DNA from 2 places in the Streptomyces sp. NPDC001709 genome. Region 2 is predicted to be linked to the other one. Evidence: riboswitches for the same ligand, from Rfam matches in the RefSeq annotation. Region 2 holds a riboswitch; the other holds the start of a gene.
What was found. A riboswitch is a leader RNA that binds a small molecule or an ion and turns the genes downstream of it on or off. The one in region 2 is predicted to bind S-adenosylmethionine.
Positions count from the first base shown of each region.

Region 1 (15,387 bases), on a different contig from region 2:
CGGCCTTCTCGATACCGCGCTTCAGGGCCATCGGGTTGGCACCGGCGGCGACGTTGCGGAGGCCTTCCTTGACCAGGGCCTGGGCCAGGACGGTCGCGGTCGTCGTGCCGTCACCGGCTACGTCGTCCGTCTTCTTCGCGACTTCCTTGACCAGCTCGGCGCCGATCTTCTCGTACGGGTCCTCGAGCTCGATCTCCTTGGCGATGGAGACACCATCGTTGGTGATCGTGGGGGCGCCCCACTTCTTCTCGAGGACGACGTTGCGGCCCTTGGGGCCGAGCGTCACCTTGACGGCGTCCGCGAGCTGGTTCATGCCGCGCTCGAGGCCGCGCCGCGCCTCCTCGTCGAACGCGATGATCTTGGCCATGTGAAGTGGTCCCTCCAGGACTGGGGGTGATTCCTTCGGACCGCGCCCGCGCCCGCGACGGACGGCTCGCCGGCCTCGTGGTTCCTTGCCCCACTTGGCCTGCGGGCCTCACCGACCCGGTCCTTCTTTGTCACTCTCACCTTCAGAGTGCTAACGCCAATGATTAGCACTCGGCACCCTCGAGTGCAAGCGCCTCGGGCATGCCGGTGGGGGCGCTCAGCCGCGCGCGAACAGGGGGCGGCGGGCACGACGAAGGGCCCGTACCCCAGGAGGTACGGGCCCTTCGAAGATGAACAGAAGAACGTCGCTGTCAGTCGACGCGTGCTTCAGCTGGTCGCCAGCCGGACCATGTCCGCCTGCGGGCCCTTCTGGCCCTGCGAGATCTCGAAGTCGACCCGCTGCCCCTCTTCCAGGGTGCGGTAACCGTCCATCTGGATCGCGCTGTAGTGGACGAAAACATCCGCACCACCGTCGACCGCGATGAAGCCGTACCCCTTCTCCGCGTTGAACCACTTGACGGTGCCCTGAGCCATGCCTAACTCCCCTATTACTGGCCCTTGCACAGATCCACACTTCGCGGATCCGGGTCAGACCTCACCCCCCATCGGACGGGGGCGTGCGCCGGAACGCGTCGACCGCGGCTGAATGTATCTGTCCAACTGCCGTCTGCAACAGGTCAATCGGACGAGAATTCTGGACGGGAACGGTCCGGAATGTGGCGAGAATTCGTCTGAATTCCGGGCAAGTCGGGCCCCGCAAACGCCACAAAAGCCGCATAAAACCCGCGCAGTTTGGCTGCTTCTTATCGAGTGTTGCGGCATGAATCCAGGGCTCGCGACCCGAAGACCGCGACCAGGTTCCCCAACTGTACCGCGCTCAATCACGCAGAATTGCCCCCTCCGCTTCTCTTACGGAGGGGGCAATTCAATGAACAATCAGTAACCGCAGTTACCTAAGGTAACGATCAGCCGCCGGCGACCGCCGGAATGATGGAGACACCTGCGCCGTCCGGGGTGGCGGTCTCCAGGCCCTGCTCGAAGCGGACGTCGTCGTCATTGACGTAGACATTCACGAACCGGCGCAGCTTGCCCTGGTCGTCCAGGACGCGGGCGGCGATCCCGGTGTGGTTCTTCTCCAGGTCGGCGATGACCTCGGCGAGGGTCGCGCCCTGGGCACTGACCTCGGCCTGGCCACCGGTGTAGGTGCGCAGGATGGTGGGGATGCGAACGGTCACGCTCATGCGAGGCCAGCCTCTCGGAAGGAGTCCAGGGTCGGGCGGATGGTGGCGGTGAGCCCCGTGTCGGCCACCGCGTCCAGCGTCTTCAGGCCGTCACCCGTGTTGAGGACGACCGTGGTCTTCGTCGGGTCCAGCACACCGGCCTCGACCAGCTTGCGCGTGACGCCGACCGTCACACCGCCCGCCGTCTCCGCGAAGATGCCCTCGGTACGGGCGAGCAGCCTGATGGCGTCGACCACTTCCTCGTCCGTCACGTCCTCCACGGCACCACCGGTGCGGCGCGCGATGTCCAGGACGTACGGCCCGTCGGCCGGGTTGCCGATGGCGAGGGACTTGGCGATGGTGTTCGGCTTCTGCGGGCGTACGACGTCGTGCCCGGCCTTGAAGGCGGTGGACACCGGCGAGCAGCCCTCGGCCTGCGCGCCGAAGATCTTGTACGGCTTGTCCTCGACCAGACCCAGCTTGATCAGCTCCTGCAGACCCTTGTCGATCTTCGTGAGCTGGGAGCCGGAGGCGATCGGCACCACGATCTGGTCCGGCAGCCGCCAGCCGAGCTGCTCGCAGATCTCGTACGCGAGGGTCTTGGAGCCCTCCGCGTAGTACGGCCGCAGGTTGACGTTGACGAAGCCCCAGCCCTCGCCGGCCGGGTCGCCGATCAGCTCGGAACAGAAGCGGTTCACGTCGTCGTAGTTGCCCTCGATGCCGACGAGCTCGCCGCCGTACACCGCAGCCATGACGACCTTGCCCTGCTCCAGGTCGTGCGGGATGAACACGCAGGAGCGGAAGCCGGCGCGGGCCGCGGCGGCGCCGACGGCACCGGCGAGGTTGCCGGTGGAGGAGCAGGACAGGGTGGTGAAGCCGAAGGCGCGGGCGGCCTCCAGGGCCTGGGCGACGACGCGGTCCTTGAAGGAGTGCGTCGGGTTTCCGGAGTCGTCCTTGATGAACAGGCCGCCGGTGACGCCGAGTTCACGGGCCAGGTTGTCGGCCCTGACGAGGTGGGTCCAGCCCGGGTTCAGGTTCGGCTTGTCGGCCACGTCGGCCGGGACGGGCAGCAGCGGGGCGTACCGCCAGATGTTCGCCGGGCCGGCCTCGATGCGGCGGCGCAGCTCCTCGGTGTCGTAGGCGGAGAAGTCGTAGGCGATCTCCAGCGGGCCGAAACACTCCTCGCAGGCGAAGACCGGGCCGAGCGGGACGCGGTGACCGCACTCGCGACAGCTCAGGGCCGCGGCGGGACCGAGGTCGACGGTGGGAGTGGAGGTGCTTGCAACTGTCTGCACAGCCATGGAGGCGAGGCCCTTTCTCCTCATCTTCCTCACGACGCATCTCGCCGTGAGACGGATTTGGCACCTTCCCTAGCCGGGAGCCTCGCTGCGAAGACGAGTACCGACTGGAGGGTTGCCGGGGCTTCATCGGGCCGTGTCCCTCTGCCCCTCTGGATGAGCGGTATGCGGTTGTGTGCGCACGTTGACCCTCGACATGCGATGGTCATCGGCGTTGTTCAAGACTGTAACCGAAGGCCAGGACAGTTGAGATAGTCGTCCGAACCGCGAGATGGATCACACGGTGCAGCCCGTGCGATCACGAACAGTGAGGAGTCGCAGACCGTGCTGGAAGAAGTCGAGCGCTGGCTGGCCACCCGCTCCTGGTCCGTGACCGATCGCCCGCTCCACCGGATCCTGTCCGCCAAGCAGCGCACCGGCCAGACGGTCAGCGTCGTGCTGCCCGCGCTCAACGAGGAGGAGACGGTCGGCGACATCGTCGCGGTCATCCGTCACGACCTCGTGGAGCAGGTCCCGCTCGTCGACGAGATCGTCGTCGTCGACTCCGGCTCCACCGACCGCACCTCCGCGATCGCCGCCGCCGCGGGCGCGCGGGTGGTTCACCGGGACGAGATCCTGCCGCGCCTCCCGGCGGTCCCCGGAAAGGGTGAGGTGCTCTGGCGCTCCCTCCTGGTCACCACCGGGGACATCCTCTGTTTCATCGACGCCGACCTGAGGGAGTTCTCCTCCGACTTCGTCTCCGGGATCGTGGGCCCGCTGCTCACCGAGCCGGGCGTGGACCTGGTCAAGGCGATGTACGACCGTCCGCTCGCCGGGGCCGCCGGTCAGGGCGGCCGGGTCACCGAACTGATGGCCCGCCCGCTGCTGAACATGCACTGGCCGCAGCTCGCGGGATTCGTCCAGCCGCTCGGCGGGGAGTACGCGGCCCGGCGCAGCCTGCTGGAACAGCTCCCCTTCCCCGTCGGCTACGGCGTCGAGCTGGGCATGCTGGTGGACGCCCTGCACCTGGTGGGGCTGGATGCGCTGGCCCAGGTGGACGTGGGCGTGCGCAAGCACCGGCACCAGGACGGGCAGGCCCTCGGCCGGATGGCCGCCGCCATCTACCGCACGGCCCAGCTCCGGCTGGCCCGCGGGCACCTCGTCCGCCCCTCCCTCACCCAGTTCGAACGCGGCGAGGACGGTTTCGAGCCACGCACGTACTCGGTGGACACCGAGGAACGGCCACCGATGCTGGAGATCGCGGAGTACGCCGAACGCCGGGTGGCTTGAGTTCGTATACGGCCGCGGGCAGCGGAGGCAGCCGTACGTTTGAGCGTTTCCGGGCCGGGCTAGGGCCTGCCCGGCGGATCTGGCCCGAGGAAACCGACGGTCCCTGACCAGCACAGGTGAGCGGGGGCTGGTGCGTGCAGCTGCAAGGCGGAGGAGGGAGTCGATGCGGAGCATCGGCGACCGACGACAACGCGGCAGATGTGCGTGCCAGCCCCCGCGTCTCTGGCAAGATCCGCCGGGCAGGCCCTAGGTTGAGGACCATGGCTTCCACGCAGGGTGCTGCTGAGAGAGCTCGGGTGCTGGTCGCGAGCAATCGCGGGCCGGTTTCGTACACGGTGGGCGACGAGGGGGCCGGCTCGCTGCGCGCCAAGCGGGGCGGGGGCGGGCTGGTCTCGGGGCTGTCGGCCATCGGGGCGGACGCCCATGCCGTATGGGTGTGCGCGGCGCTCGGTGACGGCGACCGGGAGGCCGTGCGGCGGGCGGACGGCGGGCTGCTGCCGACCGAGGACACCGGCGGCCAGCGGGTGCGGATGCTCGACATCGACGCGGCGGTGCACGCCGACGCCTACAACGGCATCGCCAACTCCGTGCTCTGGTTCGTCCACCACATGCTGTACCAGACCCCGCTGGAGCCGGTCTTCGACGCGGAATTCCGCCGGCAGTGGGCGGCGTACGAGGCCTACAACCGGGCCTTCGCCGAGGCGCTGGCCGAGGAGGCGGCCGAGGGGGCGGCGGTCCTGGTGCAGGACTACCACCTGTGCCTGGTCCCCGGGATGCTCCGCGCACTCCGCCCCGACCTGCGGATCGGCCACTTCTCGCACACGCCGTGGGCGCCGCCGGAGTACTTCGGGCTGCTGCCCGACGACATCGCGGCCCAGTTGCTGAAGGGCATGCTGGGCGCGGACCGGGCGGCGTTCCTGACCCGGCGGTGGGCGGACGCGTTCACGGCGTGCTGCACGGCGGTACTGGGTCCCGGGAGCCTCGCCGATACGGCGATCGGGGTGCACGGACTGGGCGCGGACGGCGACTTCCTGCGCGAACGGGCCCATGAGCCGGATGTGGACGAGCGGATGGCGGCGCTGCGGGAGGAGATCGGCGAGGGGCGGAAGACCGTCGTGCGCGTCGACCGCACCGAGCTGTCCAAGAACATCGTGCGCGGGCTGCTGGCGTACCGGCAGCTGCTGGAGGAGCACCCCGAGTGGCGTGAGCGGGTGGTGCACGTCGCGTTCGCGTATCCGTCGCGGCAGGACCTGGCCGTGTACCGGGACTACACCGCCGAGGTGCAGCGGGTGGCCGAGGAGATCAACGCGCAGTACGGGACGCCCGGTTGGACCCCGGTCGTGCTGCACGTCAAGGACGACTTCGCGCGCTCCCTGGCCGCGTACCGGCTCGCCGACGTGGCCCTGGTCAACCCCATCCGGGACGGCATGAACCTGGTCGCCAAGGAGATCCCGCTCGTCTCCGACCACGGCTGCGCACTGGTGCTGTCCCGGGAGGCGGGGGCGTACGAGGAGCTGCGCGCCGACGCGCTCGTGGTGAACCCGTACGACGTGCTGGAGACCGCGCGGGCCCTGCACGAGGCGCTGGGCATGCCGGACGGGGAGCGCGCGGAGCGGTCGAAGAGGCTCGCCGCGGCCGCCACCGCGCTGCCGCCCGCCCAGTGGTTCCTGGAGCAGCTGCGGGCGCTCAGGGAACTTCAGTCCAGCTGAGCGGCCAGCGCCCGCAGGAGGTGTACGACGCCGGCGGGGCCGTCGACCACCACGTCCGCTCGTTCCGCCAGTTCCGTGACCTCCGTGCTGCCGCTGCAGACCAGGAGGCCGGGGACGCCTTCGGAGCGGAGTTCGTCGACGGCGTCGAAGGCGGGGAGGTCGCCCAGGTCGTCGCCGGCGTAGAGGACCGACTCGGCGCCGGTCTTGCGGACGTACTCGCCGAGCGCCACGCCCTTGTCCATGCCCGGCGGGCGCAGTTCCAGGACCATGCGGCCGGGTTCCACGATCAGGCCGTGGCGGGCGGCGAGGTCGGTGAGGGGGCCGCGCAGGGCGTCGAACGCGGCCTGCGGGTCGTCGGCGCGGCGGGTGTGCACCGCGACCGCCCGGCCCTTCTCCTCGATCCAGGTGCCGTGCCAGGCGCCGGCGCGGTCCAGTACGCCCGGCAGCTCGGCGCGGACCGCCTCGACGCCGGGATGCGGGGCGGGGGCGGTGACGGTGCCGGTGGCCGCGTCCCAGCGTTCGGCGCCGTAGTGGCCGAGGACGGTCAGGTGCCCCAGGCCGGGGACGCCGGCGAAGCCGCCGTACCGTACGGCGACTCCGGCGGGGCGGCCGGTGATCACGGCGACGGAGGCGACCTTGGGCGCCAGGGCCGCGAGCGCGGGTACGGCCTCGGGGTGGGCGCGGGCCTGTTCGGGGTCGGCGACGATGGGGGCCAGCGTGCCGTCGAAGTCGAGTCCGACGATCGCCGCGGTCGGCTTCGCCAGGAGGGCGGCCAGTCCGTCCCGGCCGGGTTGGGTCTGCGGGGTCGGCAGAGGGTCCATACGGCGACACTATCCAGCGCCGGCCGGTATCACTCCTGCACTCCAGGGGCTCCGCCCCTGGACCCCGCCTCGACTCAGCGCTCCGTTCGCCGGGAGTCCCGTACCCTCCGCAGACGGTTCACCGTGACCGGGTCCGCCGCCAGTGCTCTCTCGTCGTCCAGCAAGGCGTTGAGGAGCTGGTAGTAGCGGACCGGGGACAGGCCCAGTTGCTCGCGTATCGCTCGTTCCTTCGCGCCGGGGCCGGGGAAGCCGCGGCGCTCCAGGGCGAGGATGGCTTGTTCGCGGGGGCCGAGTTCCATGGAAGAACCGTAGCGCCGGGCACTGACAGACGGCTCAGCTCCTGCTGCTGCTGTCCGCCGCCGTCGCCGTCGCCTGGATGCGGGACAGGACGCCGGCCGGGCTGCCGCCGGGCTCGACGGCCTGGCCTATGTCCTGCTTCACGGCCGCGCTGACCGACGCCCAGGAGGTCTTGCCGACCGGATACAGCTCGGAGGTCGGCAGCTGGTCGAGGAAGGGGTGCAGCGCCTTGTCGGGGGCGGCGTCCGAGTCGCTCATCGCGGTGGAGGCGGAGCCGGTGACCGGCAGCAGGCCGTACTCGCGGGAGAAGTCGAGGACGTTCTTCTCGGAGTAGGCGAAGTTGAGGAAGTCGCCGATCTGGTCGCGGTGCCCGTTCTGCTTGAAGGCCATCATCCAGTCGGCGACGCCCATCGAGGCCCTGGCCTTGCCGTCCCGGCCCGGCATCGGCACCATGCCGAACTTCACGCCCTTGCTCTCGGCCTGCTGGATCAGCGTCGGGTGCCCGTTGAGCATGCCGACCTGGCCGGCGGCGAACGCGGAGAAGGCGTCCGCGCGGTTCAGCTTGCCGGGGGCGACCGGGCCGGTCAGGCCCTTGCCGACCAGGTCGTCCCTGAGCCACGTGAAGGTCTGGACGTTCGGCGCCGAGTCGATGGTGTAGGTGCCGATGCCGTCGGTGTAGCCGTTGCCGTCGTTGCTGCCGGAGGCGCCGCTGAGCAGCCACTGCATGGTCTCGGCCTGGGCCTCCTCGGGGCCGAGCGGCAGCGCGTAGGGGTACTTCACGCCCTTGTCCTTGAGCGCCTTGGCGTCGGCGGCCAGCTCGTCCCAGGTGGTGGGCGGGGTGATGCCGGCCTTGGCGAACAGGGTCTTGTTGTAGAAGAGCACGCGCGTGGAGGCGGCGAAGGGGATGCCGTACTGCGTGTGGTTCCACTGCCCGGCCTCGGAGAGCTGGGAGAGGAAGTCGGCCTGGGTGCGGATGGAGAGCAGGTCGGAGGCCGGGTAGAGCTTGCCGGCGGCCGCGTAGTCGGCGTAGGCGCCGATCTGGGCCAGGTCGGGGGCGTGGCCCGCGGCGACCATGTCCTTGACCTTGGCGTCGACGTCGTTCCAGGAGTACACGCTGACGTCGATCTTCACGCCGGGGTGCTTGGACTCGTACTCCTTGACCAGGGTGTCCCAGTACTTCTTGGAGCTGTTGGCCGGGGAGTCGCCGTAGTCGGCGGCGACGAGTCTCAGTGTGACGTCGGAGGAGCCCGTACTCCCGCAGCCGCCGAGGACCGCCGTCATGCCCAGTGCGGACACCACCGCGATCGTTCCTGCCGTACGCCGACGCACCGTCAAAGCCCCAACCCTGCTGTCTGACCGTTCAATATATGGACACATAAGGTCTACACCACGTGAGTGGACTAGACCTCTCCCGGGTGGGGGGCCACACTAGGTGCTGTGGTGAGACATGTCATCGCCCTGGACGTGGGCGGTACCGGGATGAAGGCCGCCCTCGTCGGCGACGACGGCGAGCTGCTCCACCGCGCCCGCCGCGCCACCGGACGCGAGCGCGGACCGGACGCGGTGGTCGAGACGATCCTCGGCTTCGCCGCCGAGCTGCACGCCTACGGCGCGGAGCGCTACGGCGAGGCCGCCGCCGCAGCGGGCATAGCGGTCCCCGGCATCGTCGACGAGGAACAGGGCATCGCCTCCTACGCCGCCAACCTCGGCTGGCGGGACGTACCACTGCGCGCGCTGCTGACCGAACGGCTCGGCATCCCCGTCGCCCTCGGCCACGACGTGCGCACCGGCGGCCTCGCCGAGGGCCGGATCGGCGCGGGCAAGGGCGCCGACCGGTTCCTGTTCGTGCCGCTCGGCACCGGGATCGCGGGCGCCATCGGCATCGACGGCCGGGTGGAGGCGGGCGCGCACGGCTTCGCCGGCGAGATCGGGCACGTCGTCGTACGCCCGTCCGGCATCCCCTGCCCCTGCGGGCAGCACGGCTGCCTGGAGCGGTACGCCTCCGCGTCCGCCGTCAGCGAGGCCTGGGCGGCCGCCTGCGGTGACCCGGACGCGGACGCCGCCGACTGCGCCAAGGCCGTCGCGTCCGGTGACCCGAACGCCGTCCGGGTCTGGCGGGAGGCGGTCGACGCCCTCGCCGACGGCCTGGTCACCGCGCTCACCCTGCTGGACCCGCGCACCCTGATCGTCGGTGGCGGTCTCGCCGAGGCGGGGGAAGTGTTGTTCCAGCCGCTGCGGGACGCCGTCCGGCAGCGGGTCACCTTCCAGAAACTGCCGACCATCGTGCCCGCCGCCCTCGGCGACACCGCCGGCTGCCTCGGCGCGGGCCTGCTGGCCCGCGACCTGCTCGACTCCACCGACCTCGACCCCACGAACCCCACCGACCCCACCGACCCTTCGGAGGTAACCGCCTGATGGCTCCCAGCTTGGTTCTCGCAGGTGCTCGGGTGGTGCTGCCCGGCGGGGTCGTGGACGACGGGCGCGTGGTCGTCGAGGGCACGAAGATCGCGGCCGTCGCTCCCGAGAGCGCCGACGTGCTCGACGTGACCGGCCACTGGCTGATCCCCGGCTTCGTGGACATCCACAACCACGGCGGCGGCGGTGCCTCCTTCTCCGGTACGGCCGACGACGTGCTGAAGGCCATTCGTACGCACCGCCTGCACGGCACCACCACCCTGGTGGCCTCCACGGTGACCGACGAGATGGACCTGCTGGTCCGGCAGGCCGGGCTCCTGAGCGAGCTGGCCGAGCAGGGGGACATCGCGGGCATCCACTTCGAGGGGCCGTTCATCTCGCCGTGCCGCAAGGGCGCGCACTCCGAGGAGCTGCTGCGCGACCCGGACCCGGCCGAGGTGCGCAAGCTGATCGACGCGGCGCGCGGCAGGGCGACGATGGTCACGCTGGCCGCGGAGCTGCCGGGCGGCATCGATTCGGTACGGCTGCTCGCCGAGCACGGCGTCATCGCGGCGATCGGCCACACGGACGCGACGTACGAGCAGACGGTCGAGGCCATCGACGCGGGCGCCACGGTCGCCACCCACCTGTTCAACGCCATGCCGACCCTGAACCACCGGGCGCCGGGCCCCATCGCCGCCCTGCTGGAGGACGAGCGGGTCACGGTCGAGCTGATCAACGACGGCGTACACCTCCACCCCGCCGCCCTGGAGCTGGCCTTCCACCACGCGGGCGCCTCCCGCGTCGCCTTCATCACGGACGCGATGGACGCGGCGGGCATCGGCGACGGGCGTTACATGCTCGGCCCGCTGGAGGTCGAGGTCAGCGAGGGGGTGGCCCGGCTGGTGGAGGGCGGCTCGATCGCGGGCTCCACGCTGACCCTGGACCGCGCGTTCAAGCGGGCGGTGACGGTGGATCGGCTCTCGGTCGAGGACGCCGTACAGGCCCTGTCCGCGGGCCCGGCCCGCCTCCTCGGCCTGTCCGACCGCATCGGCTCGCTGGAGCCGGGCAAGGACGCGGACCTGGTCCTCCTGGACGCGGACTTCGACGTGCAGGGCGTGATGCGGCAAGGCGAGTGGATGGTCGTACCGCCCCAACTGGCCTGATCTGCCCGTCTTTTCCCTGGACGGCGGCCGACTCGTGACTGGGCCGACCGCCGTCTCTTTGGCATGATCGGGCCCCGGAAACCGATGACGGGCGCGATGACGCACGCAAGGGATGTTGAGGGAGGTCGGCCGGGGTGATCCTCACGGTCACGCTGAACACCGCTCTCGACCTCACCTATCGCGTACGGTCCCTGCGGCCGCACACCTCGCACCGGGTCTCGGAGGTCATCGAGCGGCCCGGCGGCAAGGGCGTGAACGTGGCCCGGGTACTGGCCGCGCTGGGGCACGAGGTGACGGTCACGGGCTTCGCGGGCGACGGGACCGGACGGGCGATACACGACCGGCTGGCCGACACGGCCGGCCTCACGGACGCGCTGGTTCCGGTGACCGGGGCGAGTCGGCGCACGATCGCGATCGTGGACGAACTCTCGGGTGATACGACCCAGTTGAACGAGCCGGGCCCGCAGATAGCGCCAACCGAGTGGGGCGCGTTCCTGGACCGCTACGAGGAACTACTGCCCGGCGCCTCGGCAGTGGCCCTGTGCGGCAGCCTGCCGCCGGGCGTGCCGGTCGGCGCGTATGCCAACCTCGTCCGGGCCGCCCGCACCCACGGCGTCCCCGCGCTGCTGGACACCAGCGGCGAACCCCTGCGCCGCGGGGTGGCCGCCCGCCCCGACCTCATCAAGCCCAACGCCGACGAACTGGCCGAACTCACCGGCTCCCACGAACCGTTGCGCGCCACCCAGGACGCCCGCCGCCGCGGCGCCCACGCGGTGGTCGCCTCCCTGGGCGCGGAGGGCCTACTGGCCGTCACCCCCGAAGGCCGCTGGCGCGCCACCCCACCGGCCCACCTCCACGGCAACCCGACGGGCGCGGGCGACTCGGCGGTGGCGGGCCTCCTGTCGGGCCTGGTGGAGAACCTCCCCTGGCCAGACCGCCTAGCCCGCGCGGTCGCCTTGTCGGCGGCGACGGTACGGTCCGCGGCCGCCGGCGAGTTCGACCCGGCGGTGTACGAGGAGCTGCGGGGGCGGGTGGCGGTGGCCCGGGTGGCCAGCGCGGCTTAGCCGTCCTTCTTGACCTGCCCCGGCTTCAGCTTGACGTTGCTGATCAGGGCGTTGCACTGGTCTCCGGAGCCGCAGGAGATGGAGATGGTGTTGGAGCCCTGCTTCAGGGTCGGCCACACAAAGGTCCTGGTCCAGCCGTTGGCGAAGTCGCCGTCCTTGGCGTGCCGGTAGTTCCGCAGGTCCAGCTTGCTGCCGAACGGGGTGCCGTTGACGCTGACCGTCATCGACTGGTCGGGGCCGGCCACGCTGTAGTACACGAAGACGGTGTACGTGCCGTCCGACGGGGCGTTGACCGTCCAGGTGAGCGAGGAGCCGGGCGTGTTCAGTCCCGCCATGTAGCTGCCGTCGGAGGAGCTCGCGCCCTTGACGTCCGAGGCCTTCGCCGCACCGCCGGCCGGCGTGAGCGCCGAGGCGTCGGCCTGCATCGAGCCACTCGCCGCCGAGTTGCTCCCCGACGGGCTCGGAGACTGGCCCTGGGACTGGGTCGGGGTCGTGCCCGCCTGGTTGTTGTTCTTCTTGTCGTCGTTGCCGTTGAGCATCGCGGCGCCGATGCCGACGACCACCGCGGCGACCACCGCGATCGCGCCGATCAGCAGGCCCTTGGTGTTGGGGCCGCGGCGGCCGGGAGCGGGCGGTACCGGCTGGCGGCTGGTCGGGGCGCCGCCGGGGAGGGTCTCCGGGGCCTGGTAGTGGGCGTTCGGCTGGCCGTAGGCACCCTGCTGCTGCGGGATGCTGGGCTGCTGGCCGTACTGGCGCTCGCCGACCGTGCGCACCCTGCTGACCGAACCCGGGTAGCCGTAACCGCCGGACGGCGGCTGGGCGCCTCTGGCCTGGCCGTCGGCGTACAGGTAGCCGAACGGGTCGTCGTCCTCGGGCGTGCTCGGGCCGTTTTCGCCGGGCGTCATCCCTAGGTCTCCTCAGCGGGTGCGGGTGGATGCGGTACAGGTCTGGAAAGGCGAGCCTACCCGCTCTGGCTGGGCCAAACGGGTGACTCAGACCGCATCACCTCGCTGACCTGGGGTTCACCCGGCGCGTCGATGTTGTTTGGGACGAGATCGTTTCTCTACGTACATACGCTCGTCGGCTGACTTCAACACTTCGTCCGCAGTCATGCCGCAGTGTGCCCACCCGATGCCGAAGCTGGCGCCCACCCGCACGGCCCGGCCCTCGGCCCGGATCGGCTGGATGATCTCGTTGCGCAGCCGTACGGCGAGGTCCTGGGCGTCGGCCTTGCCGAGGCCGTCGGCGAGGATCACGAACTCGTCGCCGCCGAGGCGGGCCACCGTGTCGCCGTCCCGGACGCCGCGCGTGAGGCGTCGGGCGACCTCGATCAACACCGCGTCGCCCGCGTTGTGGCCGAAGCGGTCGTTGATCGACTTGAAACCGTCGAGGTCGCAGAAGAGCACCGCGAGGCCCTTGGTGCCGTCGTCGCGCTCGTCCTCGGGGGCGACCGTGTGGACGTGGTGGTCGTAGGCGTCGTAGCCCTCCGTGCCCGGCCGGAAGTCGAAGCCGTGGCCGGGGGCGTCGAAGGCGGGGTGGCCGTAGGCCGCGTCCAGGGACTCCAGCTCACCGGCGTGCGCCGGGCGCCGGCACAGCCGGGCCGCGAGGCGTGAGCGCAGCTCGGCGGAGTTCGGCAGGCCGGTGAGGGAGTCGTGGGAGGCGCGGTGGGCGAGCTGCAGCTCGCGGCGCTTGCGCTCCTCTATGTCCTCGACGTGGGTGAGGAGGAAACGGGGGCCGTCGGCGGCGTCCGCGACGACGCTGTTGCGCAGGCTCACCCAGACGTACGTGCCGTCGCGGCGGCCCAGGCGGAGTTCCGCCCGGCCGCCCTCCGCCGAGGTCCGCAGCAGCGTGCCGATGTCCTCGGGGTGGACGAGGTCCGAGAAGGAGTAGCGGCGCATCGCGGACGCGGGGCGGCCGAGCAGGCGGCACAGGGCGTCGTTGGTGCGCAGGATGCGGCCGTGCTGGTCGCCGCCCATCTCGGCTATCGCCATGCCGGAGGGGGCGTACTCGAACGCCTGCCGGAAGGATTCCTCACTGGCCCGCAGGGCCTGCTGATCGCGCTCCAGGCGGACCAGGGCGCGCTGCATGTTGGCCCGCAGCCGGGCGTTGCTGATCGCGATGGCGGCCTGGAAGGCGTACATCTGCAGGGCCTCGCGGCCCCAGGCGCCGGGCCGGCGGCCGTTGCGCGGCCGGTCGACGGAGATCACCCCGAGCAGCTCGCCGCAGGAGCCGCCCTGCACGCCCGGCGTGTACATGGGGGCGAAGAGGCGGTCCGAGGGGTGCCACTCGTCCTCGAAGCGCGGCGCGGGGCCGTCCGTGAACCACTGGGGTACGTCGTCGTCGTCGAGAACCCAGCCCTCGGTGTGCGGTATGAAGACCAGGTCGCCCCAGCGCTCGCCCATGTTCAGCCGCCGCTCCCAGGAGTCGCGGGAGCCGACCCGGCCGGTGATCAGGGCCTCGGCGGCGGAGTTCCCGGAGAACGCGGCGACGACGAGATCGCCGTCGGGCCGTACGAGGTTCACGCACGCCATCTCGTACCCGAGGGCGCCCACGGCGCCGTCGGCGACGGTCTGCAGTGTGTCCGCCAGACTGCGTGCCGTGTTCATGTCGGCCATGACCTGGTGCAGCTGTCGCAGGGACGCAAGACGGACATACGGCTCCGACTCGGTCTCCATGCTTACCCTCCCCCCGAGGCCTCGCAGCGAATCAAGGGTGCTCTTTATCAACCTCCCGCCACTGAATCACAGCGCGCTGCCCACTCGGTACACAGGGTCAACAATTCCTGCCTCTTGTGACTCAAGTCACAGAAGAACGTGAACAATTGAGTGGAGCTTCTGCGTTTTGCCTGTGCATTTACTGAACCCGGTTCCTCTCGTCCGCTGGTCCTAGGACCCTGCTCGGCCTACGGCCCGATGCGGCTCGCGCGGAGCCGGGATTAGCGTTTCCGGCGTGCTGAAGACTCCCTCACCCACCGCCACCGCCGCTTCCGGGCATGCTGAGGGGGTGAGCAACGACGAGTTCCGGGCCGCGATGTCCCGACTGGCCGCCGGGGTCGTCCTGGTGACCGCGCAGGAGCCGCCGCTGGACCCGGACGACCCGGGCTCGCCGGGCATGGAGGACGTCGGCATGACCGCCACCGCCTTCATGTCGGTCTCCCTCGACCCGCCGCTGGTCCTGGTCAGCCTGCGCACGGGCGCCCGCATGGACGACCTGCTCGACGAACAGCCCCTGTGGGCGGTGTCGGTGCTCACCGAGAGCCAGCGGCACATCGCGGGCCGCTTCGCGATGAAGGGCCGTATCAGCGACCGCCTGCTCTTCGAGGACATCCCCTACGTCCGCGGCGAGGCCACCGGCGCCCCGCTGGTGGGCGGCGCGCTGGCCACCCTGGAGTGCCGCACCGAGCAGCGGGTGACCGCGGGCGACCACACCCTCGTCATCGGCCGCGTCCTGACCGCGCACGTCCCGGGCGCGGAGGGCGGGCCGCTGCTGTACTTCCGCGGTCGGTACCGGCAGTTGGGCTGAGCGCCGGCGATCGGGCTGGGCGCCGGTGATCCGATAATGCGTGGCCGCGCGGTGATCCTCTTTCCTACTCTGCGCGGATGACACCTCGCCTGGAAGAAATCACCCCCGCGAACTTCGACGCCGCGATCGGCATCCGGATCCGCCCCGACCAGGAACACGCGGTCGAGCCGGTCGTGAAGTCCCTGGCCGAGGCGTACGTCCGCCCCACCGGCGTCGCCTGGCCCCGCCTGATCGTCGACGGCGACCGCCCGGTCGGCTTTC
Region 1 covers NZ_JBSFGB010000001.1:134,734-150,120, reverse strand. Annotated here, with positions in the region: gene groL (chaperonin GroEL) at 1-367, opposite strand, end outside; gene ACWC0C_RS00810 (cold-shock protein) at 694-900, opposite strand; gene ACWC0C_RS00805 (MoaD/ThiS family protein) at 1,332-1,607, opposite strand; gene thrC (threonine synthase) at 1,604-2,887, opposite strand; SAM riboswitch class I at 2,905-3,047, opposite strand; gene ACWC0C_RS00795 (glucosyl-3-phosphoglycerate synthase) at 3,209-4,153, shown strand; gene ACWC0C_RS00790 (alpha,alpha-trehalose-phosphate synthase (UDP-forming)) at 4,414-5,862, shown strand; gene otsB (trehalose-phosphatase) at 5,850-6,683, opposite strand; gene ACWC0C_RS00780 (DUF3263 domain-containing protein) at 6,758-6,982, opposite strand; gene ACWC0C_RS00775 (extracellular solute-binding protein) at 7,017-8,309, opposite strand; gene ACWC0C_RS00770 (ROK family protein) at 8,421-9,395, shown strand; gene nagA (N-acetylglucosamine-6-phosphate deacetylase) at 9,395-10,540, shown strand; gene ACWC0C_RS00760 (1-phosphofructokinase family hexose kinase) at 10,675-11,604, shown strand; gene ACWC0C_RS00755 (carbohydrate-binding protein) at 11,601-12,509, opposite strand; gene cdgB (diguanylate cyclase CdgB) at 12,627-14,279, opposite strand; gene ACWC0C_RS00745 (flavin reductase family protein) at 14,554-15,126, shown strand; gene ACWC0C_RS00740 (GNAT family N-acetyltransferase) at 15,204-15,387, shown strand, end outside.
Region 1: it holds a riboswitch for S-adenosylmethionine, as region 2 does, so the genes downstream of both, thrC (threonine synthase) here and ACWC0C_RS20670 (aminotransferase class V-fold PLP-dependent enzyme) in region 2, are expected to answer to the same signal.

Region 2 (15,387 bases):
AGCACATCTACGAGGCCATGCAGACGGGCCCGCAGAACATGCCGTCCTTCCCCGACACCACGATGTCGGAGAAGAACAAGAAGGACATCATCGCGTACCTGAACGCGGTCAACGGCGACAAGACGGAGAACCCGGGCGGTCTGGAGCTGGGCGGCCTCGGGCCGGTCAGTGAGGGTCTGTTCGCCTGGATCTTCGGCCTCGGCGCGCTGATCGTGGTCGCCGTCTGGGTCGCCGCTCGGACCGCAAAGGCCAAGAAGTCATGAGTAGCCAAGACATTCCAGAAGAGAACCTGCCCGCTGAGCAGGACCACGCGCACGGCGCATTGACGGTCGCGGACGAGGAGAACCCGTTCGCCGACCCGGGGCTGCCGCCTCACGAGCACCGGATCCAGGACATCGACGAGCGGGCCGCCAGGCGGTCCGAGCGCATGGTGGCCCTGCTGTTCACGGTGTCGATGCTGGCCACCGTCGGCTTCATCGCCTCGTACTTCGCGATCCCGCACGACAAGGCGATCTTCGTCTTCCCGATCGGGCACATCAACGCGCTGAACTTCGCGCTGGGGCTGACCCTCGGCGCGGCGCTGTTCTGCATCGGCGCGGGCGCGGTCCACTGGGCCCGCACCCTGATGTCCGACGTGGAGGTCGCCGACGACCGTCACCCGATCGAGGCCTCGCCCGAGGTCCGCGCGAAGGTCCACGCGGACTTCCGCCAGGGTGCCAAGGAGTCGGCGATCGGCCGCCGCAAGCTGGTTCGCAACACGATGTTCGGCGCGCTGGCCTTGGTGCCGCTCTCCGGCGTCATGCTGCTCGGCGGCCTGGGCCCGAAGCCCGGGACCATGCTCCGGCACACCCTGTGGGCCAAGGGCAAGCGCCTGGTCAACATGAACACCAACCAGCCGCTGCGCCCCGAGGACGTCGCCGTCGGCTCCCTCACCTTCGCCAAGCCCGACGGCCTGGAGGAGACCGATGAGGAGTTCCAGAACGAGATCGCCAAGGCGGCTCTGATGATCGTCCGGCTCCAGCCGGGCAACATCAAGGACAAGCGCGAGCTCGACTGGTCGCACGAAGGCATCGTCGCCTTCTCCAAGATCTGCACCCACGTCGGCTGCCCGATCTCGCTGTACGAGCAGCAGACGCACCACGTGCTGTGCCCGTGCCACCAGTCCACCTTCGACCTCTCCGACGGTGCCCGAGTGATCTTCGGCCCCGCCGGCCACGCCCTGCCGCAGCTGCGCATCGGTGTGGACAGCGAGGGTTACCTCCAGGCGCTCGGCGACTTCGAGGAGCCCGTCGGTCCTGCATTCTGGGAGCGCGGATGAGTACTGCAGCGAACGAGACGCCCCGCTCTCGCGGGAAGGCACCGGCCGGCGAGCGGATCGCCGACTGGGCCGACGGCCGGCTCGGGATCTACTCCCTGGCCAAGTCCAACATGCGCAAGATCTTCCCCGACCACTGGTCGTTCATGTTGGGCGAAGTGTGCATGTACAGCTTCATCATCATCATCCTGACGGGTGTGTATCTGACGCTGTTCTTCCACCCGTCGATGAACGAGGTGGAGTACCACGGCAGCTATGTCCCGCTGCAGGGACAGCTGATGTCCGAGGCGTTCAACTCGACCCTGCACATCTCCTTCGACGTGCGCGGTGGCCTGCTGGTCCGGCAGATCCACCACTGGGCCGCGCTGATCTTCCTCGCCGGCATGTTCGTGCACATGATGCGCGTGTTCTTCACCGGCGCGTTCCGCAAGCCGCGTGAGATCAACTGGCTGTTCGGCTTCCTGCTGTTCGTCCTCGGCATGTTCACCGGCTTCACCGGTTACTCGCTCCCGGACGACCTGCTCTCCGGCACGGGTGTCCGCTTCACCGAGGGCGCGATCCTGTCGATGCCGATCGTCGGCACGTACATCTCGATGTTCCTCTTCGGCGGCGAGTTCCCCGGCCACGACTTCGTCGCCCGGTTCTACTCGATCCACATCCTGCTGCTGCCGGGCATCATGCTCGGCCTGATGGTGGCGCACCTGATCCTGGTCTTCTACCACAAGCACACGCAGTTCGCGGGTCCCGGAAAGACCGAGAAGAACGTCGTCGGCATGCCGCTGCTGCCGGTCTACATGGCCAAGGCCGGAGGCTTCTTCTTCCTGGTCTTCGGCGTCATCGCGGCCATCGCGGCGGTCGCCCAGATCAACCCGATCTGGGCCATGGGCCCCTACCGTCCGGACCAGGTGTCCACCGGCGCCCAGCCCGACTGGTACATGGGCTTCGCCGAGGGTCTGGTCCGCTACATGCCGGGCTGGGAGATCAACCTGTGGGGCCACACGCTCGTCCTGGGCGTGTTCATCCCGCTGGTGCTCTTCGGTCTCGTCCTGGCGGCGATCGCGGTCTACCCGTTCATCGAGTCCTGGGTCACCGGCGACAAGAGCGAGCACCACATCCTGGACCGCCCGCGCAACGCCCCGACCCGTACCGCGTTCGGTGTCGCCTGGGTGACGGTCTACATGATCGGCCTGGTCGGCGGTGGCAACGACCTGTGGGCCACCCACTTCCACCTGTCGATCAACGCCGTCACCTGGTTCGTCCGGATCGGCTTCTTCGTCGGACCGGTCGTCGCGTTCATCGTCACCAAGCGGATCTGCCTCGGCCTGCAGCGCCGCGACCGCGACAAGGTGCTGCACGGCCGCGAGACCGGCATCATCAAGCGCCTGCCGCACGGTGAGTTCATCGAGGTGCACGAGCCGCTCAGCCAGGAGCAGCTGCACACCCTCACGGCTCACCACCAGTACGAGCCGGCCGAGATCGGCCCGCTGGTCGACGAGAACGGTGTCGAGCGCAAGGTCCCGGCCACGGAGAAGCTCCGGGTGAAGCTGAACAACGCCTACTACGGCGAGGACAACCAGATCCCGAAGCCGACCGTCGAGGAGTACAAGGAGATCACGAGCGGCCACGGCCACCACTGATCCCGCGTCGCCACGCCACGACGAAGGGCCCCGTCCGGGTTACGGACGGGGCCCTTCGCCGTGCCCCGGCCTCGATAGGGTGGACCTGTTCGAGATTCGTATCCCGTACTGCGGGACATCGACACAGGAGCGGCATATGAGCGCTGTGACCCCCGCTGGAGGCGACACCGCGGCGGGCCGCTCCTGGCCCGCCCTGCTGAACGGCCTGCTGAACGGCCAGGACCTGTCCGCCGACGACACCGCGTGGGCGATGGACCTGATCATGCGCGGCGAGGCGACCGACGCGCAGATCGCCGGATTCATGGTGGCGCTGCGGGCCAAGGGCGAGACCGTCGAGGAGATCACCGGGCTCGTCCGCACGATGTACGAGCACGCCAACGTGATCGAGGTGCCCGGCCCGGCCGTCGACATCGTCGGCACCGGCGGCGACGGCGCCAAGACGGTGAACATCTCCACGATGTCGTCGATCGTCGTGGCGGGCACGGGCACCAAGGTCGTCAAGCACGGCAACCGCGCCGCGTCCTCCGCCTCGGGCTCCTCCGACGTCCTGGAGAAGCTCGGGATCAATCTGAACCTGACCCCGCAGCGGGTCGCCGAGGTCGCCGAAGAGGCCGGCATCACCATCTGCTTCGCGGTGAGGTTCCACCCGTCCCTGCGCCATGTCGCCCCGGCGCGCGGCCAGTTGGGCATCCGGACCACCTTCAACGTGCTCGGCCCGCTGACCAACCCGGCCAAGGTGCGCTCCCAGGCCGTCGGCGTGGCCGACCCCCGGATGGCGCCCATCGTGGCCGGCGTCCTCGCCGAGCGGGGCAACTCCTCGCTGGTCTTCCGCGGCGACGACGGCCTGGACGAGCTGACGACGACAGCCACCTCCCGGGTGTGGGTGGTCCGGGACGGCAAGGTAACGGAGGAGACCTTCGACCCGCGGGACGTCGGCATCGACCTCGTCCCGGTGGAGGCGCTGCGCGGCGCCGACGCGGCGTACAACGCGGACGTGGCGCGCCGCCTGCTGGACGGCGAACAGGGCGCGGTGCGGGACGCCGTGCTGCTGAACTCCGCGGCGGCACTGGTCGCTCTCACGCCGACCGACGCCCCGCTCGCCGACCAGCTCAGGGCCGGCATGGTGAGGGCCGCCGAGTCCATCGACTCGGGTGCGGCCAAGCGGACGCTGGAGCGCTGGGTGGCCGCCACCAACCGCTGACACCGGCACGGTGTGACGCGAGGCGCAGTCCAGATGGCGGACTGCGCCTTGCGCGTCGAAGATCGTATGGCAGGATACTGAACCAGGTCATGAGCGACAGTCATTCGGCCCCGGCCGGCTGTCCGGCAACCCTCCGTCCGTGGCGGGGTGCCCCGGGTGAAGACCAGGTCGTAGGCAGCGAGGTCTACGGCAAGCGCGGACCCCTCGCGCGCTTCTGACTGAGCGCGGGACCAGGGGTCCTGGTCGTCGAGGGAGCCTTCCGTGAGCAAGCGAATGCGATAGGGCCGCAGAGCCCCGCCTCCGCATCCCCCTTTTTTCCTTCACCCGCGTTCGAGCGCTCTCTGCTCACGCGGTGAATGACACCTGCTTTCACGGGAGTTGAGCCATGTCCGTCTCCACTGTTGCCGCCGACCAGTCCGTTTGTGCCCCGCTGCCCGTTCTGGGGCGGGATGTCACCGTCCCGCTCGTCACCGGCGGCGAGGTCACCTACGCCGCCCTCGACTACGCGGCCAGCGCCCCAGCCCTGCAGCGCGTCTGGGACGACGTGGCCGCCTACGCGCCGTACTACGGCAGCGTCCACCGCGGCGCCGGCTACCTCTCCCAGCTCTCCACCGACCTGTTCGAGAACGCCCGGAAGACGGTCGTCGAGTTCCTGGACTGCCGCCCCGACGACCAGCTGATCTTCACCCGCTCGACCACGGACTCCCTGAACCTCCTGGCCCGCACGCTCCCCGCCGACTGCCAGGTCTTCGTCTTCGAGACCGAGCACCACGCCTCCCTGCTGCCCTGGCAGGACGCGAAGGTCACCTACCTCAACGCCCCGCGCACCCCGCAGCAGGCCGTCACGACCCTGGAGCGGGCCCTCGCCGACCGCGACCCCCACGGTCCGGCCCTGGTGTGCGTCACCGGCGCCTCCAACGTCACCGGCGAGCTGTGGCCGGTGCGCGAACTGGCGGCGGCGGCGCACGCGCACGGTGCCCGGATCGTCCTGGACGCCGCCCAGCTGGCCCCCCACCACCCCGTGTCCGTCCGTGACCTGGACGTCGACTGGGTCGCCTTCTCGGGCCACAAGCTGTACGCGCCCTTCGGCTCCGGTGTCCTGGCCGGCCGCGCCGACTGGCTGCGCGCGGCCGAGCCGTACCTCGCGGGCGGCGGCGCCAGCCGCAAGGTGACCCGGCGTCAGGACGGCGGCGTGGACGTGGAGTGGCACGAGAGCGCCGCGCGGCATGAAGCGGGGTCGCCCAATGTGATCGGTGCCTACTCCATCGCGTCGGCCTGCAAGGCGCTCACCGAGGCCGGCTGGGAGACGCTGGTCGGGCGCGAGCAGTACCTGATCGACCGGGTCCGGGCCGGCCTGGCCGAGGTCCCGCAGGTGAAGGTGCTCTCCCTCTTCGGCGACGACGCCCCGCGCGTCGGCGTCATCTCCTTCGTCGTCGAGGGCTGGAACAGCTCCCACTTCGCCGCGGCGCTCTCCGCCGAGTACGGCATCGGAGTCCGCGACGGCCTCTTCTGCGCCCACCCCCTGGTCCGCACCCTCCTGGGCACCGATCCCCAGTCGCAGGGCGAATGCGGCGCCCCGGAGGCCGCGCCGGGCGAGAAGTCCCTGAACGCGATCAGGGTGAGCTTCGGCGCGGGCACCCCCGACGAGCACGTCGAGCGCTTCGTCACCGCGGTGAGGGAACTGGTGACCGAGGGTGCCAAGTGGTCGTACAGGACGGAGGAAGGCCGCTGCGTCCCGGCGGTGTGATCAGCGCCCCGAAGGGGCGCGGGGAACTGCGCGACAAGCCACAACGAACCCGCGCCCGCCGGCGTACCGCACCCGGCAGACGAGAAGGCGACCGGCGCCCCCCGGTCCGCCTAGTTGTCGAGGCCGATCGAGAAGGCCGCCTCAAGATCGTGCCGCGAGTACGTCCGGAACGCCACGTGCGTGTCCGTACCCTCCACACCGGGGATCTTGCTGATCCGCCCGGGGATGACATCGGCGAGATCATCGTGCTGCCGCACCCGGACCATCGCGATCAAGTCATACGTACCGGTGACGGAGAAGACCTCGCTCACCGACTCCAGCGAAGCGATCTGCTCCGCGATCTCGGGGATCCGGTCCACGCTGGTCTTGATGAGGACGATCGCGGTGATCACGGCTGGTTCTCTCCCTCGGGTGCCGGAGCTGGGGCGGACTTCACTCTAGTCGCACGGCCGTAGCGGACCCACGCGTAGCCGAAGCCGAGCCCGAAGCCGACGAGGTGGGCCAGGTACGCCACCCCGGGGCCGCCCGAGCTCTGCCGCGCCGCCGCCCACTGCAGTGCCGCCCAGAACGGCAGCACGACCCACGCCGGGAACCGCACCGGCAGGAAGAACAGGAACGGCAGAAGACTGGTCACGCGGGCGCGTGGGAACAGGTAGAGGAACGCTCCGAGGACCGCCGAGATCGCCCCGGAGGCGCCGACCAGCGACTGCGTGGAGGTGGCATTGGCGGCCGCGTAGCCCAGCAGTGCCAGATAGCCGCAGCCGACGTAGAAGAGGGTGAACTCCACCCGGCCCATCCGTTCCTCGGTCATCGCGCCGAAGACGAAGAGGAAGAGCATGTTGCCGAGCAGATGCACCCAGCTGCCGTGCACGAACAGGGCCGTGGCGGGAGTGAGGGCCTCGCGCACCGGTCCGGCGAACAGCTCGGCCGGGACCACGCCCCAGCGCCGGAAGTACGCCCGCTGCGCGGCGAGCAGGGCGTCCCCGGAGCCGTATCCGGGCGTGAGCCCCGAGGCCGGGCCCAGCACGAAGAGCAGACAGCACAGGGCGAGGAGGCCGTACGTCACGGGTGCGGATGCGCTCCGGACCGCTCTGAGGGCCCTGCCGGTCGCCGTGCTCCACTCGCTGATCATGAACACAGAGCATGACGTAACGGGACGCAAGCTCACAGACCGCCTCGCCGCCATGAACGGACCAGCGGCGAGTCCCTGCCAGGCCGTAGGGTTACGGCCACACGCGTCGCCCGGCGGCGCGGGAGCGAGCATGAGCGAGAGAAGGAAGCGGACAGCCACGATGACGGTTCCCCTGCCGACCGCCACCACCCGATGGCGCTGCACCCTGTGCGGCAACCTCACCCGGTTCGACGTGACGCGTTCCTCGAAGGTCGTCGAGTACCTCCATCTCGATCTGGCCGGCGAGCCGACGGTGGAGGAGCGCGAGGTGGTCAGTGAGACCATCGAATCGGTGCGGTGCCGCTGGTGCAACGCGGTGGACCAGGTGGAACTCGTGGACAGGCCGGGCGCCGGCTCCTGAGCGGAGCGGCCCCGAAGAAGTGACGTAGTGGGGTGTGACGGATGGTGGAGACCGCAGGCGGGGGGCCGGGCGACGGCACCGCTGAGGTGCTTGACCGTCCGCTGCCCGACGGGGTGCGCCGCAGAGTCGTACAGATCGTCTCGGACAGTTTCGGCTCGCTGACCGTGACGGAACTGCCCGCCCAGCTCAGGCAGTACGCCCGGTTCGCCCCCAATCGCCGGGCGAAGTTCGCCGGGAACGCGATGGCGGCGGCGCTGGAGACCGACGCGCTGTTCCGGCAGCGGATCGGGGAGAAGTTCAGAGAGGCCCAGCCGGAACTCTCCGGCGCCCTCGACTCCGGCTCGCCGCCCCCGGCCGCGGACCCGCTCGACGTGGCGGCCGCGGCCTATGTACTGCGCCCGGCGGGCTGGGTGAAGCTGGTCACCGCGGCCGGCGAGGAGGCCCAGCGCGCGGACGCCGAGCGCGCCGACGAGGAGAGCCGGGCCGAGCTGGAGCGGCTGCGCGCGGAGCTGGCCCAGGCCCGCGACCATACCCGCACCGAGACCGAACGGCTGCGCGCGGAGCTGGAGTCGGCGAAGAGGGAGGCGGAATCGCTTCAGCGCAAGCTCCGGGCCGCCCTGAGCGACGTCAAGCGCGGCGAGGCCGCCCTGCGCAAGGCTCACGGCGAGATGGACGCCGTACGTGCCGAGGCGCACCGACAGGTGTCGGCCGCCGAGAGCGAGTCCCGCCGGCTCAAGGCCCGGCTCGGCGAGGCCGAGGCCACGCTGGAGGCCACCCGCCGGGCGGCCCGCGAGGGCCGCAGCGTGGAGGACATGCGGGTACGGCTGCTGCTGGACACCCTGCTGGACGCGACCCAGGGGCTCAGGCGCGAACTCGCCCTGCCGCCGGTGTCCGTGCGGCCCGCCGAGACCGTGGACGCGGTCGAACCGGGACGAATGACACCGAAGGACATCGCGGCGCGCGCCCTGTCCGAGCATGATCCGGCCATTCTCGACCAGTTGCTCGCGCTGCCGCAGGCGCATCTGGTGGTCGACGGCTACAACGTCACCAAGACCGGCTATCCCCAGATGCCGCTGGAGAAGCAGCGGCTCAGGCTCCTCGGCCAGCTCTCCGCGCTCGCCGCGCAGACCGGCGCCGAGGTGACGTGTGTCTTCGACGGCGCCGAACTGGCCGCGCCGGTGCTGCTCGCACCGCCGCGCGGGGTGCGGGTGCTGTTCTCCAAGCCGGGCGTCACGGCGGACGAGCTGATCCGCCAGCTCGTGCGCGCGGAGCCGCCGGGCCGTCCGGTCATCGTCGCCTCCACCGACCGGGAGGTGGCCGACGGGGTCGCCAAGGCGGGTGCCCGTCCGGTCGCGTCTGCGGTGCTTCTCAAGCGACTGTCCTGAAGGTCCAACGGGCATAGGCAATGCCCGAATTGGGCGTATCGCCACGCAACGTAGTGTCGATCGTGGATCACTGCATGTGAGTCAAGTGCAAAGATTGCATTGCGTGATGGGATTTTCTGGTGTGAGGATTTGAACTGATCACAAGAAGGTCACTAGGGTCTGGGTCCGAACCTCCGAACGGGTGATCGCTCACTCACTCACAAGAAGGAGTTCGTCCTCCGTGGCGTCCCACCGTCGACCCAAGCAGCAGAGTCGCGCCCGCGTGACCGTCCTGACCACCGCGGCCGCCGCCGCCGTCGTGCTGAGCGCCAATGCCGCCAACGCCGCGCCGAGCCAGAAGCTCAGCAAGGACCAGGTCAAGGCCAAGGTCGACAAGCTCTACGAGGAGGCCGAGCAGGCCACCGAGAAGTTCAACGGGGCGAAGGAGAAGCAGCAGAAGCTGCAGAAGGAAATATCCACCATCCAGGACAATGTCGCCCGGGGTCAGCAGGACCTCAACAAGCTGCGCGACGGCCTGGGTTCGCTGGCCACCTCGCAGTACCGCTCCGGCGGCATTGACCCCTCGGTCCAGCTCTTCCTGTCCTCCAACCCGGACGACTTCCTCGACAAGGCGTCCACGCTCGACCAGCTGAGCGCCCAGCAGGTCGACGCACTGAAGAAGATTCAGGACAAACAGCGCGAACTGGCCCAGGAGCGGGCGGAAGCCAGCCAGAAGCTCAAGGACCTCTCCTCCACGCGCACCGAGCTGGAGCAGAAGAAGAAGGAAGTCCAGGGCAAGCTCGCCGACGCGCAGAAGCTCCTCAACACCCTGACGGCCAAGGAGAAGCAGGAGCTGGCCGCCCAGCAGCAGCGCGCCGACCGTTCCTCCAGCGACCGGGTGCACCTCGGTGACACCCCGCCGGCCTCCGGCCGTGCCGGGGCGGCCTTCTCCGCCGCCCAGAGCCAGATCGGCAAGCCTTACGTCTACGGTGCCACCGGCCCGTCCTCCTACGACTGCTCGGGTCTGACCTCCTGGGCCTACGCCCAGGCCGGCGTCTCCATACCCCGCACCTCCGAGGCCCAGGCCAACATCGGCACCCGGATCAGCTCGGTCGACCAGCTGCAGGTCGGCGACCTGGTGTTCTTCTACGGCGACCTGCACCACGTGGGCCTGTACGCGGGCAACGGCCAGGTGCTGCACGCCCCGCACACCGGCGCGGTGGTCCGCTACGAGGCGATGTCCGACATGCCGTTCCAGTTCGGCGTCCGCGTCTGACCTCGTCCTCCGCGAGAAACACTGCAACGGGGGCGCCCGAACGGGCGAATCCCGTGTACCGGAACTGACTCCACGCCCCGCCAGTTACCTGCGTAACCGGCGGGGCGTCACTGTGTGTCACCACTGGGCGCTTTGGTCCCGGCCTTTCCGCACGGCTACTGTCTGCCGCGTTTCCCCGGCGCCGGGGCCTCCCCGTCCCCAGGCGCCGGGGAAGCAGTCTTGTCCGCCAGCAGAAGGACTGCCGTGGGCTCTCACCGCCGTATTGCCTCCTCCGGATTCGACCGGGGCGCCGTCGCCCTGTGCCTGCTGTCGGCCGCGGCCGCCGCGCTCGGCGCCGTACCGGCGCACGCGGCCCCGCACGGCGACTCCCGCGCCGAGGTGGACCGGCTCTACCAGGAGGCCGAGCAGGCGACCCAGGACTACGACAAGGCCCAGGAGCGGGCGGGCACGCTGCGCCGCGAGGTACGCGCGGCCCAGGACCGCATCGCCCGGCAGCAGGAGCGCATCAACACCCTGCGGGAGCAGCTCGGTTCGCTGGCCGGCGCCCAGTACCGCGCGGGCGGCATCGACCCGGCCCTCGCGCTGCTCTTCTCCGACGACCCCGGCGACTACCTGGACCGGGCCTCCACCCTCGACCGCATCGGCGCCCAGCAGACCGGGCAGCTGCGGGAGCTGCAGTCGGCGATGCGGGAACTCGTCGGGGAGCGTGTGGCGGCGGCCGGGAAGCTCGCCGAGCTGGCGAACAGCCGCAAGGCCGTGGCCGCGCACAAGCGGACCGTGGAGAAGAAGCTCGCCAGGGCCCGGCACCTGCTCAACGCGCTCCCGCCCGCCGAGCGCGCCGCGTTCGGCCGGGCCTCGCGCTCCGACGACTCCGGCCGCGCCGATCTGGCCGACCTCGCCGGTCTGCCCGGCCTGACCGGCGCCCTCGGTTCCGACGCCCCGGACGCCCGCGCCGCCGCCGCGGTGGCCGCCGCCCGCTCCGCCCTCGGCCGGCCGTACGTGTGGGGCGCCAGCGGCCCCTCCGGCTTCGACTGCTCGGGCCTGATGCAGTGGTCGTACGCGCACGCCGGGATGGAGCTGCCGCGCACCTCGCAGGAGCAGCGCTTCGCCGGCCGGCAGATCCCGCTCTCCCAGGCCCGCCCCGGTGACCTGGTGGTCTACCGCTCCGACGCCAGCCATGTGGGGATGTACGTCGGCAACGGGCAGGTCATCCACGCGCCCTATCCGGGAGCGGCGGTGCGCTACGACCCGGTCGGGATGATGCCCATCTCCTCGGTCACCCGGCCCTGATCGCGCCGCTCGCCGTTACGATCGGGAAGTGGCTGGTCGCAGGCGGGCGTGGAGCATGGGAGCCGTAGGGCTCGGGCTGCTGCTGCCGCTGGCCGGATGCGGCGGCGGCACGACGGCCGGCTCCGTCCGTACCGAGGTGCAGCATCTGCTCGACCGGCGCTCCGCGGCCCTCCTCGGCCATGACGAGCGGGCGTACGACGCCACGGGCGCCCGCACCGAGTACACCCGGCTGCGCGCCCTCCCGCTGGCCTCCTGGTCCTACCGGGTCACCGCCGTACGCCGCACCTCCTCCGGCGCCACCGCCGACGCCGACCTCAGCTACCGCGTCGCCGGCTACGACAAGGCCCCGGTCGACGCCCGCCGCACCTTCACCCTCGGCCGCACCGCCGCCGGCAGGTGGTACGTCACCGCCGACGAGCCGGCCGAGAAGGCCGGACAGCAGCTGTGGGACCAGGGCCCGGTGACCGCAGTCAAGGGCGCGCACAGCCTGGTGCTGGGCACCGGCCGGACGGCCGCCCAGCTGCGCGTGTACGCCACGCTGGCCGACCACGCGGTCCCGGCCGTCTCCCGGGCCTGGGGCACCGACTGGACCCGCCATGTCGTCGTCCTCGTCCCGCGGTCCCTGCGGGGCATGGCGGGACTGCTCGGCTCGCCCGCCTCCAACTACCGGGGCATCGCCGCCGTCACCACCGGTGAGGCGGGAGGCTCCGGCCGGGCACCGGCGGACCGGGTGGTCGTCAACCCGGAGGCCTACGCCATCCTCGGTGACCTCGGCAAACAGGTGGTGCTCACCCACGAGACCACCCATGTGGCCACCCGTGCGCACACCACCGCCGCGACCCCGCTGTGGCTCTCCGAGGGCTACGCGGACTGGATCGGCTACCTCGGCACCGGCCGCACTCCCACCGAGGTCGCGCCGGAACTGACCCGCGCCGTCCAGGACGGCCACGCCCCCACCGCGCTCCCGGCCGACAAGGACTTCGGCTTCACCAGCGACCCGGCCGAGCTCGCGCGGGCCTACGAGGGCGGCTGGCTGGCCTGCCGGATGATCGCCGACCACTGGGGCACGGCCCGGCTCGACGCCTTCTACCGCGCCGTCGGCGCCCACGGGAAACGGGCGGGCGCGGTCGAGGACGCGCTGGAGAAGGTGTTCGGCACCACGCCGGGGGCGTTCACCGAGCAGTGGCGGGAGTATGTGCGGGCGCAGCTGAGCCGGACCGAGTGACCGACAAATCCCTTGCCCGGCAGGTCAGTCGGATGCGCTGAGCGTCTCGACGGCCTCGCGCAGCCAGGCCCGCTCCGCCTTCCCGGTGGCCCGGGCGACCCGCAGCATGCCCTCCCGGAACAGATCCCCGGCCTCCTCCGCGCGCACCGGCTCGCCCGCCCGGTAGAAGAAGCTCGCGGGGGTCTGCAGGAAGTCCAGCCGGCGGCGCAGTACGGCGGCCTGCTCGGCGGGGTCGTCCAGGTGCCGCAGGAAGGCCAGGAGCGTGTTGAAGCGGACCTGGTCGGTGATCTCCGTCTGCTTGGGGTGGCGCAGCCGCTCCAGCAGCTCCGCCCGGCCCTCGCCGGTCAGGGACAGCACCCGGCGCGGGGCGGCGCTCGCGCCCTCCTCGGTGTGCTGAGGGCAGCGGCAGAGCCCCGGCCCTGCTCCGGGTCACGCTGCTCGGCACGGCCGTCCAGCTGCCCCTCGTGTACGCACTCGGCGGCCTGGGCCTGCCCGGCGTGTGCCTGGCGCTGGCGCTCGCGATGGCCGTGCAATGCGCGACCGCGGCAGCCCTGCTGCGAAGAACCGACCGCCCCGCGGAAGCCGGGGCGCCGTCCCTGTCCCACACCGGCTGAGCCGGGAGGGACCGGGGTCGCGTTGCCGGGTCGGTGGGGCGGTGCGGGTGTGGTGCGGCGCCCGGCGTTTCCCCGGAGGCCGGGGGCTGTCGTGGCTTGCCGGGTGTCGTGGGCTGGCTGAGTCAGGAGAAGACCAGGGCCGTGTCGCCAGGCTGGTGGTGTGGGTGTGGTGTGGTGGCCGGCGTTTTCCCGTAGGCGGGGGCTGTCGTGGGTGGCTGGGTCAGGAGGAGACCGGGGTCTGCCGTGGGCGGGCCGGTTCGGGGGGTAGGGGTGCGGTGGGGGTCGGGGTGACGGTCGAGCGCCACAGGCGGCGGGCCGCCGTGACCGAGGCGGCGACGAGCAGGCCGTTGCGCAGCACCAGCAGCAGGACGCCGTAGCGGTCGCTCAGCACCACGTGCGAGAAGCCGAGCGGGAACTCCAGGACCGTCACGAAGGACGCGGCCACCACCATCAGCGCGGGCGCCCCCATCCGGCTCGCCCGGTACGACAGGCAGACCGCGGCCAGGCCGATCAGCCACACCAGGTACTGCGGGCTGATCACCCGGCTGGTCACCGTGAACAGCAGAACGGCGGTGAAGGCCGCCTCCGCGAGCGTGTGCGGGGCCCTGCGGGTCACCCGCAGCCGCCACAGCAGCAGCCAGCCGAACGCGCCCACGGTCAGCGCCAGCGCCGCCGAGCTGACCTGGGTCACATGCGGGCCGAGGAACTCGATCGACCCGTAGTTCAGCAGCACCTCGCCGTGCCAGCCGAAGTGCCGGGCCACATGGAAGACCAGGGCGCCCAGCGACTCCACCTCGGTGCCCCGGTTCCGCTGGAAGGTCAGGAAGGCGAAGGCGCCCGGCATGGACACCGCGAACAGCGCCGCGAGCCCGGCGGCGGTCACCGCGGCCGACGCCCAGGCCCGCCGCCGCACGGCACCGACCAGCAGCAGCACCGGCCACACCTTCAGCAGGGCCCCGAACGCGGTCAGCGTGCCCATCACCCGCGGATGCCGGGCCCCGGCGATCAGTGCCGCCACGGCCACCGCGGTCACCATCACGTCGTACCGGGCGTACACCGTCGGGCCGAGCAGCGGGGCGCCCGCCACCCACACCCAGGCACCGCGCAGGGACCGGCCGGGCCGCCGGCGGGGATACAGCAGCAGCGCCAGCACGACCGCGTCGGCGAGGAACGCCAGCAGGTAGAAGGCGTGCGCGTAGGACAGGAACGGCAGGAGGGCGGGGGAGAGGACCGGGAGGGCGGCGGCCGGCGGGTACTGCCAGGTCACGTCGTCCAACGGAAACGTTCCGTGGCGCAGCACCTCGTACCACCCCCGGTAGATCACCGAGACGTCGGAGGTGACGTCCGGCCCGGGGAAGGTGTACACCTGGAACGCGAACAGCAGCAGCACCGCACGGGTGACGACCCAGGTCGCGAGCAGCCATGCCAGGGATCGCCCGGCGCCTTTGGTCTCCACGTGCTCCCCTTGCCGTTCGATTCCCGCGTCGGTGTCCGCGCCGGTGTTCGTTTCCGTGTTCGTCCGCTCTCGCGTGACCATGATGACCCGACCGGCCGTGCGCATGCCACAGACCCGGCCGCGCCCGGCCGGGGACGGCCCATTCGGTCGCGGCCGGGGCCGGCCGATTCGGTAGGGTCGGCGGCGATGCACAAGACCCTGATCGTCACCAACGACTTCCCGCCCCGGCCGGGCGGCATCCAGGCCTTCCTGCACAACATGGCCCTCCGCCTGGACCCCGGCCGGCTGGTCGTCTACGCCTCCACCTGGAAGCGCGGCAGGGAGGGTATCGAGGCCACGGCCGCCTTCGACGCCGAGCAGCCCTTCACCGTCGTACGCGACCGTACGACGATGCTGCTGCCGACCCCGCAGGCGACCCGGCGGGCGGCCGGGCTGCTGCGCGAGCACGGCTGCACCTCGGTGTGGTTCGGCGCCGCGGCACCGCTCGGCCTCATGGCCCCGGCCCTGCGCAGGGCGGGCGCCGAGCGGCTGGTGGCCACCACCCACGGCCACGAGGCCGGCTGGGCCCAGCTGCCCGCCGCCCGGCAACTGCTGCGCCGGATCGGCGAGTCGACGGACACCATCACTTACCTGGGCGAGTACACGCGCTCACGCATCGCCACGGCGCTCACCCCGGCGGCGGCGAGCCGCATGGTCCAGCTGCCGCCCGGAGTCGACGAGAAGACCTTCC
Region 2 covers NZ_JBSFGB010000013.1:144,676-160,062, forward strand. Annotated here, with positions in the region: gene qcrC (cytochrome bc1 complex diheme cytochrome c subunit) at 1-263, shown strand, start outside; gene qcrA (cytochrome bc1 complex Rieske iron-sulfur subunit) at 260-1,318, shown strand; gene qcrB (cytochrome bc1 complex cytochrome b subunit) at 1,315-2,952, shown strand; gene trpD (anthranilate phosphoribosyltransferase) at 3,089-4,153, shown strand; SAM riboswitch class IV at 4,239-4,355, shown strand; gene ACWC0C_RS20670 (aminotransferase class V-fold PLP-dependent enzyme) at 4,539-5,900, shown strand; gene ACWC0C_RS20675 (Lrp/AsnC family transcriptional regulator) at 6,011-6,292, opposite strand; gene ACWC0C_RS20680 (rhomboid family intramembrane serine protease) at 6,289-7,032, opposite strand; gene ACWC0C_RS20685 (hypothetical protein) at 7,193-7,432, shown strand; gene ACWC0C_RS20690 (NYN domain-containing protein) at 7,474-8,817, shown strand; gene ACWC0C_RS20695 (NlpC/P60 family protein) at 9,038-10,072, shown strand; gene ACWC0C_RS20700 (NlpC/P60 family protein) at 10,316-11,362, shown strand; gene ACWC0C_RS20705 (hypothetical protein) at 11,418-12,587, shown strand; partial or broken gene ACWC0C_RS20710 (PadR family transcriptional regulator) at 12,612-12,983, opposite strand; partial or broken gene ACWC0C_RS20715 (MATE family efflux transporter) at 12,983-13,201, shown strand; gene ACWC0C_RS20720 (glycosyltransferase 87 family protein) at 13,422-14,657, opposite strand; gene ACWC0C_RS20725 (glycosyltransferase family 4 protein) at 14,844-15,387, shown strand, end outside.